DNA from 2 places in the Streptomyces sp. NPDC088124 genome. Region 1 is predicted to be linked to the other one. Evidence: riboswitches for the same ligand, from Rfam matches in the RefSeq annotation. Region 1 holds a riboswitch; the other holds the start of a gene.

Region 1 (4,226 bases):
ACGGCTGGAGTGGCCCCGTGCCTGACCAGACGGAGGCGGATATCCCGGGCGCTGTGGATGCGGCCGACGTCCCGGGCGACGTCCCGGCCGACGTCCGGGCGGACATCCCGGCCGCCGATCCGCTGACCGACCGGATCGCCCGGGACATGCGCGCCGGGCTGCGCGTGGCCGGGCTGTTCATCCTCACCGCCGTGCACCTCGGGCTGGCGCTGCCCGCCCTCCTCGCCAGTCTGCGCGATTACGACCAGCCCTGGGTCCAGCTCTCCGCGTTCACCCTGCTGACCCTCCTCATCATGGCGGACGCGCTGCTCGGCGCCGACGGGCGCGGCCGGCCGCGCCCGTGGGTGGTGCTCGGCCTGACCTGCGCCCTCGTGGCGTCGGCCGTCTCCACCAGCCGGCTGCCCGTGGCGGACTTCCTGGGGACCCCGCACTGGACGTTCCTGGAGATCGGCTGGTTCGGGGTGCTGCTGCTCTTCGACGCCGGGCTGCGGCCGACGCTCGTCTTCATCGGCGGCCATCTCGTCCTCACGCTGGCGCAGTTGCTGCTCGCGGGGGTGCCGACCCGGCAGGCCGCCTCCGGGATGGCCGTCAGCGCCCTGGCCATCTGCACCTTCCAGGTCGCCGCCGCGATGCTCGCCCGCTCGCTCGGTGACTGCGCCGCCGCCGCGAGCGCCACGGCGCGCGAGCAGGAGCGGGTCCGTACGGAGGCCGCCGTCGCCGCGCAGGTCCACGCCGACCAGCGGGCCCGCTACGCCGAACTGGACCGTTCCGTCATGCCGTTGCTGACCGGGCTCGCCGATGGCTCGCTCGACCCGGGGGACGAGGGCGCCCGGCGCCGCTCCGCCGTCGAGGCCGCCCGGCTCAGACGGCTCTTCGCGGAACGCGACCACGCGCACGATCCGCTGCTCCACGAACTGCGCGCCGGTATGGACGTCGCCGAACGCCACGGCGTCGACGTACAGCTCGCGGTACGCGGGGCCTGCGCCCCGGTCGACCGGCGGCTGCGCCGCGCGCTCACCGAGCCGGTGCTGGCCGCGCTCGCGACCGCCGAGCGCGACGCCCGCGCCACGGTCGTGCGCGGCGGCGGCCTGGTGCGGGTGAGCGTCGTGACCGACTGCCCGGCGACGGCGCCGACGGAGATCCCCGAACCGACCGAGCCGGGGGTACGGGTGCGCACGGTGCGAAGCGAGGGGCGGCTGCTGGTGGAGGCGTCGTGCACCCTCGACGGCCCGGCCGATGCCCCGGCCGACGCCCCCGAGGACGCGCTCACCGCGTCGTCATCCGCGTCGGGATCTGTGCCTGTGCCCGTGCCTGTGTCCGCGCCCGCCGACCGGGGTCACAGCTCGTCCAGTGACGTCAGCCCGTCCTGAATGGCCCGCGCGACCAGGTTCGCCTTGGTCGTCGCGGGCCGCCCCGCGTTGGCGTACTTGATGCGCACCCGCTCCAGATACGTGTTCACCGTACGGACCGAGAGCCCCAGGCTCGCCCCGACCATCGCCTTGGACTCCGACTGGAACCACTCCAGCAGCACCTCCACCTCGCGCGGCGTCAGCGCGGGCCGCCCCTTCCGGGCGTCGCTGCCGAACGCCCCGGCCAGCGCGGGCGGTGTGTACGGGCGGCAGTCGGCCGCCGCCAGCGTCGCCGCCATGAGGTGCCGTTCGCCCTCGGCCTTGGTGAGGTACGTGAACGCCCCCAGGTCCAGGCAGGTCAGCGCGGTCTCCTGGCTGTCCTGCATCGTGTAGACGATCACCTGCCGTTCGCCCGCGACGAGTTGGCGCAGTTCGGAGTAGGCGGGCAGCCCCGCCGGCCTGCCCGGGCCGAGCTGGAGGTCGAGCACCACCACATCCGCGTCCCGTCCCGGCCCCGCCGTCGCCACCGACAGGTCGGGCCCCTTGGCGGTCACCGCGATGGGCCGCTCCGACGCCGCGTACCAGGACTCGATGCCCGCGAGGACCACGGGATGGTCGTCGATCAGAGCGACACTCACGGGCGAGGTTTCCGGCATGCCTCATTGTCCGCCGCCCCCGTTCGCCCCGATCGCCGGCGGGCGGAAAGCGCCGGAAAGTGCTGGTGTGGGGCGGAAAACCGCCTGTGATAGCTTGCCGAGGCCAGTCGAACCCATGTACGTGGGTCAGGGAATCCGGTGGGAATCCGGAGCTGACGCGCAGCGGTGAGGGCGACGGGCGGGGCATCGGCCACTGGACGGCAGTCCGGGAAGGCGCCTCCGTCCGGGTGACCCCGAGTCCGAAGACCTGCTGGCGGCCTCCGTCCGCGTCCCGTGGCGGGGGAGCACCGTACGACCGGGCTCCGCGCATGAGCCCTCGACGCAGAGGAACGACTCCGTGCCGATCGCACGCCTCGCCCGCCGTGCCACTCCTTTCCTCGCCGCCGGCGCCCTGCTGCTCACCGGCTGCGGTACCGGCTCGGACTCCGGAGCTGATTCCGCTTCCCGGGCCGGGGCCGCATCCGGTTCCGGTTCCGACCGGGCCGTCGGCTATCCCCGTACCGTCACCAACTGCGGTCATGAGGTACGGATCGACGCGCCGCCCGAGCGGGCCGTCTCGCTCAACCAGGGCACCACGGAGATCATGCTCTCCCTCGGCCTCGGCGACCGCATGGCCGGCACCGCCACCTGGACCGACCCGCTGCCGAAGAGCCTGGAGAAGGAGAACGCCGGGGTCGAGCGGCTGGCCGACAACAGCCCCTCCTTCGAGAAGGTCCTGGACGCCGAGCCCGACTTCGTCGCCGCCTCCTTCGAGTCCACCCTGGGCAAGGGCGGCGTGGCCACGCGCGCGCAGTTCGAGAAGGTGGGCGTACCGGCGTACGTCTCGCCGTCCGACTGCGCCAAGGACAACTCCGGCGACACCGACGGATCCCGCGCGACGCCGCTGGCGATGGAGGACGTCTACGGCGAGATCCGCGACCTGGCCACGGTGTTCGGCGTCGAGGAGCGCGGTGACCGGCTCGTCGCGGGGCTGCGGGACCGGATGGCGAGGGCGGTCGCCGGGGTCGACACGGAGAAGGCGAAGGGCACCACTGTCCTGTACTGGTTCGCCAACTCCGAGGCCCCCTACATGGGCGGCTGCTGCGGCGCGCCCGGCATCATCACGCGGGCCGTCGGCGCGGAGAACGTCTTCGACGACACCCACGACGAGTGGCCCCAGATCAACTGGGAGACGGTCGCCGACCGCGACCCCGCCTTCCTCGTCATCGGCGACCTCACGCGCGATGCGCAGACGGCCGAGTCGGCGGCGAAGAAGATCGAGTTCCTGGAGGCCAACCCGGTCACCAGGGCCATGGACGCGGTGAAGCACCAGCGGTACGTACGCCTCAGCGGCCAGGCGATGAACCCGAGCATCCGCACCGTGGAGGGCGTCGAGCGGGTGGCGGCGGCGCTGCGCGCGTACGCACCCGCCAAGTGAGCACCGCGGAGCGGGCGTCGCGGACGCCCGCCGCGGGGAGCCCGGCGCCGCCGGACCCCGGCGGCTCCCGCGAGGTCCGGAGCGCCGCGGCCTGGGTCAGCCCGGTGGGGTGGGCCTGTGGCCTCGCCGCGCTCGCCCTCTCCGTCGCCGTGGCGATCACCATCGGGCCCGCCGACCTCCGCGTCGGAGACGTCTGGTCGGTCGTCGGCGCCCACCTGGGCCGGGGCGAACCGCGTCTCAACCCGATCCGCGACGGCATCGTCTGGAACCTGCGGCTGCCGCGCACCCTGCTGGCGGCCGTCTGCGGCGCGGGGCTCGCGGTGTGCGGCGCGATCATGCAGTCCCTGCTCCGGAATCCGCTCGCCGACCCCTTCGTCCTCGGCGTCTCCTCGGGGGCGTCCACCGGCGCGGTCCTGGTGGTCGTGCTCGGGGTCGGGGGAGGGGCGCTGTCGGTCTCGGGCGGGGCGTTCCTCGGCGCGCTCTGCTCGTTCGGGATGGTGCTGCTGCTCAGCCACACGCTCGGCGGGACGACGGACCGGGTGGTGCTCTCCGGGGTGGCCGCGATGCAGCTCTTCTCCGCCCTCACCTCCTTCGTCGTCCTGACCGCCGCCGACGCGGAGACCACCCGCGGGGTGCTGTTCTGGCTGCTCGGCTCGCTGAGCGGCGCGGGCTGGACCGATGTCCAGGTCTGCGGCGCCGTCCTGCTGGTGGCGCTGGCGGTGTGCGGCGGGTACGCGCGCACGCTCGACGCGTTCGCCTTCGGGCAGGACGCCGCGGGGCACCTCGGTGTCTCCGTGGCCCGTA
Region 2 (4,226 bases), on a different contig from region 1:
GCCGGACCGGCCCACGCGTCGGCGGTGGCCGTACGGTGCCGCTCCCGCTCCGAGCCGAGCTGTTCGAGTACGTGCAGCGGGCTCGGCCCGTAGCCGCGCGCGCGGAGCAGCGCCGCCACGTCCTCGGGCGTCCCGGCCCCGGTGCTGAGCACCAGCACCCGGCGGCCGTCGTGCAGCGCGGCGGTGAGGCGTTCGGCGGGGCGGCCGACGAGCGTGACGACCTCCGTCTCCTCCACCGGCCAGCCGAGCCGGGCGCAGGCGTACGAGACGGACGACGGATGCGGCAGCACGCGCAGCGCCGCCGCGCCGACGACCTCGCCGAGCGCCCGCCCGATCCCGTAGAACATCGGGTCCCCGCTGGCCAGCACCGCGATCCGGCGCCCGGCGTGTGCGGCGAGCAGGCCGGGCACGGCGGGGCGCAGCGGCGACGGCCACGCCACCCGCTCGCCCGCGCACTCCCCGGCCGGCAGCAGGCCGAGCTGCCGAGGCCCGCCGATGACCACGTCCGCCCCGCGCAGGGCCTCCCGCGCCGCGCCGGAGAGCCCGGCCCAGCCGTCCGCGCCGATCCCGACCACGGTCACCGGCGGACTCGGGACCGGCGACGCGGACGGGGCAGGCGACGCGGACGGCGCGGAATCAGGAGTCGGCGACGCGGACGGCGCGGAATCAGAGGCCGGCGCGGGACCAGGGGGCGGAACGCTCACTGCCGTACACCTCTGAGCTGGGAGAAGACCGACCCCGCACTCTACTGTCCGGCCGCCCGCGGCTCCCCGACGGGTGCCCCCGGCGGCGCGACGGATGCTCCGGCCACCGCCTGCGGCCGGAGCATCCGCTCCGCCAGTTCCCCGAAGATCAGCCCGAAGGCCGTCCAGAGCAGCGCCTGCACCCCGAGCGAGGCGAGCCGGAACTCCCACAGCAGCGCCGCGGGGAAGGACGCGGGGACGGCGTCCGCGTTGGCGGGCAGCACCAGACACGCGACGGCGACGACGGCCGCATAACCGGCGCCCGCGGCGAGCGACGCGTTCCAGTTGCCGAGCCGCGGCGCCAGCCGTCTCCCCGCGATGACGGCGATGACCGCCAGCAGCACGCTGAGCAGGATCATCAGGAAGAACAGTGTCGTGCGCCTGCCGATCGTGTCCGGATTGCCCACGGCGGGCGGCGTCGCCGGATACTTCAGGAACGGCACCAGGTAGACGGTCGTGAAGGCGGCCCCCGCGACCAGCGCCGAGGTCGCCCGCGGCCCGAACCGGCCGATCCTGCCCAGGCTCACCGCGAAGACCAGCGAGGCGATGCCGCCAAGGGCCACCCCGTACACCAGCACACCGGTGGCGAGCCCGAACGTCGACTGGACCGGCCTGCTGACCAGTTCCTCTTCCTCTTCCTCTCCCTCCCTCTCTTCCCCTACGGGTACGGGGTCCGCCGCGGCGCCGTGCTGATGCGCCGGGGCGGACCGGGTCTCCTCCTGCGCGATGGAGTCCCGTACGGAGGGCTCACCCGCGAAGTAGGCCAGCGCGAACGCGAGAAGTCCGGCCAGCACGCCCGCGACCATGCCGCGGACCAGGAGGTTTCTGACGGTGAAGGCATGCATGCGCGTCATCTCCGCTGTTTCCGTCAGCGGTCAGTGGCAGGGGAACCCGAGCAGATGACGGCCGTCGTGCACCCATTCGTGCACACCGGCACCGGAGATCACCGAGGTCGCGCCCTGTTCGGCGCCGACGAAGTAGAGCAGCACCAGCATCAGGGTGCCGACGAAGACCGCCCACGGCAGCACGGCGCGCAGCGGAAGCGGGGCCGGGGCGGCGCCGGTGGCAGAGGTGGGCGAAAGAGCGGTGTTCGCAGGCGCGATGGACTGAGCCATGGCACATCCTCCTGAGGGAACTCGCGTCCCGTTGATGGAGCTCGAACGACGGCCATCGGGTCTGACTCACCGCTCCCCCGCCGCGTGGCACGCGGCCGGAACCGGCATACAGTGGCGCGACCGTGCCGGAATCTCACCGGACTTCCGTCTCGCCGTCGTGGATAACGACGTGAAGGTACCGCGAACCGGCGGACGGGCCAAGGGGGCCTTTCGTTATGACGATCCGCGCGACGATCCGCGTGCAGCTCATCTCACCCGCCATCGGCCCGGCCCTGCGCGCGGCCCGCTTCGGCGACCTTCCCGAGGACGGGCCCGGCGTCGCGCCGCGGGCGGTGGACGCGGCCGGGGTGCGACAGGCCGAGGCCGTACGGGAGGAGTTCCCGCGCGGCGCCGCCGTGTACGTCTCGTCCTCGCCCCGCTGCCGTACGACCGCCGGCCTGCTCGGCCTGGACGCGCGGCCGGTGCCGGAACTCGCGCCGTGGGACATGGGGCGCTGGCAGGGCAGGACCCTCGACGAGGTCGCGGCCGCGGAACCGGCGCGGGTGAGCGCGTGGCTCGCCGACCCGTCGGCCGCACCGCACGGCGGGGAGACGCTGCTCGCGCTCTACGCCCGCGTCGGCCGGTGGTTCGAAACGCTGAACCCCGAGACCCCCCGCGTGATCGCCGTGGCCGAACCGGAGATCGTCCGCGCCGCCGCCCTGCACGCGCTCTCGGCACCGGCCTCCGCGTTCTGGCGGTTCGACGTACGGCCGCTGACCGTCACGGAGTTCACCGGGCGGGACGGCCGCTGGAACCTGCACGGCGGCCGTCCGCTCGCCGGCGCTGACGAAGCCGCCGGCGAAGGCTCTGACGAAGACGGAGCCAACTGACGGAAACAACTGCCGAGGACAACGGACGGAGCAGTGGTCAGCCGCGGCCCTTGGCGCGGTCCAGCGCGGCCACCCCCACCGCCGCCAGACCGACCTGGATGGCCAGCTCGATCCAGTCGAAGCCCCGGGTGTCCGCGACGCCGAACGCCGCCGCGACGAACGTACCGACCAGCGCCGCGACGATACCGACGCCGATGGTCAGCAGCACCCCGATGCGCTGCCGCCCCGGCACCACGAGCCGTCCCAGCACGCCGATGACGATGCCGACGACAATGGCTGCGACAAAGCCGGATATCTCCATGTCCCCTCCTCTGCGCCCGCTTGCTGTCGAAAGCGGTACTGACCGAACGTCTGCCCGCCATGCCCCCGTTCAGTCCTGCGGGCCGCCCGTCCCGCCGCCCGTCCCGCCGCCCGGCGCGACCGGGAAGGTGACTTCGACGAGCGTCCCGCGGCCGGGCGCGCTGTCGAGACGGACGCGAGCCCGGTGGAGTTCCGCGACGGCGGCCACGATGGCCAGCCCGAGACCGCTGCCCCGGCCGGTCCCACCGTGCCCGCCCCTGTCCCCGCCGCCCCCGCCGCCCCGGCCGCGCCCCTTGCCGGCCCGGTAGAAGCGGTCGAAGACATGGGCGACGGCCTCTTCCGGGATGCCGGGCCCGGCGTCCCGGACCCGGAGCGTCGCGTGTCCGTCCGCCGCGCGCAGTTCGACGGCGCAGGAGGCGTCGGGCGGTGTGTGCATACGGATGTTGCCCAGCAGGTTGGCCAGCAGGCTGCGCAGATGTGCCTCGTCGCCCAGTACGGTCACCCCCGGCCGGACGTCGACCGTACGGGGCCGTGCCGGTTCGACGGCTGCGGCGTCCCGGCAGGATTCCGTGACGACCCGGCTGAGGTCGACGGGCTCCTGTTCCGCCTCGGCCGCCTCGCCCTCGTCGTCGAAGCGGGCGAGCATGAGCATCGACTCGACCAGCCGCGTCATGCGCAGAATCTCGGCGAGCATCCGGTCCACCGCCTCGTCCACCGCGGCCGTGTCGGGCAGCGCACCGTGCTGGTAGAGCTCGGCGTAACCGCGCAGGGACTGCAGGGGCGTACGCAGCTCGTGCGAGGCGTCCGCGACGAACTGGCGCATGCGCGCCTCGGACGTCTCACGCGCGGTGAGGGCGGCCTGGACCTGGTCCAGCATGCGGTTCAGCGCGTCCACCAGCCGGCCGACCTCGGTGGCGGGGGCCTGGGTGGCCACGGCGAGCCGGTGGTCGAGGTCCCCGGACGCGACCGTGTCCGCCGTACGCGCCGCCTCCTCCAGGGGGCGCAGTTCGCAGCGGACCACGGCGGTGGTGACGAGGGCCACCAGCGCGAGCCCGACCAGTTCCACGGCGACGATCGCGGCGGGGTCGCCGCTGCCCAGCCAGACGGCGGCGGTGGCGGCCATGGCGAGCGCGCACAGCCCGGTGACGACCCCGCTGAGCCGGCTGCGTACCGGCCACCGCCGCAGGCGGCTCACCAGG

Evidence for each region. A riboswitch is a leader RNA that binds a small molecule or an ion and turns the genes downstream of it on or off. The one in region 1 is predicted to bind cobalamin.
Region 2: linked by a shared signal. The riboswitch ahead of AB0P17_RS34680 (CbtB-domain containing protein) and the one ahead of AB0P17_RS16015 (ABC transporter substrate-binding protein) in region 1 are both predicted to bind cobalamin.

Annotation. Positions count from the first base shown of each region.
Region 1 is NZ_JBFBJB010000017.1:22,115-26,340, forward strand. Features, by position in the region: gene AB0P17_RS16000 (ATP-binding protein) at 1-25, shown strand, start outside; gene AB0P17_RS16005 (hypothetical protein) at 18-1,370, shown strand; gene AB0P17_RS16010 (response regulator transcription factor) at 1,337-2,005, opposite strand; cobalamin riboswitch at 2,093-2,275, shown strand; gene AB0P17_RS16015 (ABC transporter substrate-binding protein) at 2,343-3,422, shown strand; gene AB0P17_RS16020 (iron chelate uptake ABC transporter family permease subunit) at 3,527-4,226, shown strand, end outside.
Region 2 is NZ_JBFBJB010000058.1:55,048-59,273, reverse strand. Features, by position in the region: gene cbiE (precorrin-6y C5,15-methyltransferase (decarboxylating) subunit CbiE) at 1-581, opposite strand, end outside; gene AB0P17_RS34685 (CbtA family protein) at 746-1,588, opposite strand; gene AB0P17_RS34680 (CbtB-domain containing protein) at 1,619-1,858, opposite strand; cobalamin riboswitch at 1,895-2,042, opposite strand; gene AB0P17_RS34675 (histidine phosphatase family protein) at 2,074-2,727, shown strand; gene AB0P17_RS34670 (GlsB/YeaQ/YmgE family stress response membrane protein) at 2,765-3,028, opposite strand; gene AB0P17_RS34665 (HAMP domain-containing sensor histidine kinase) at 3,098-4,226, opposite strand, start outside.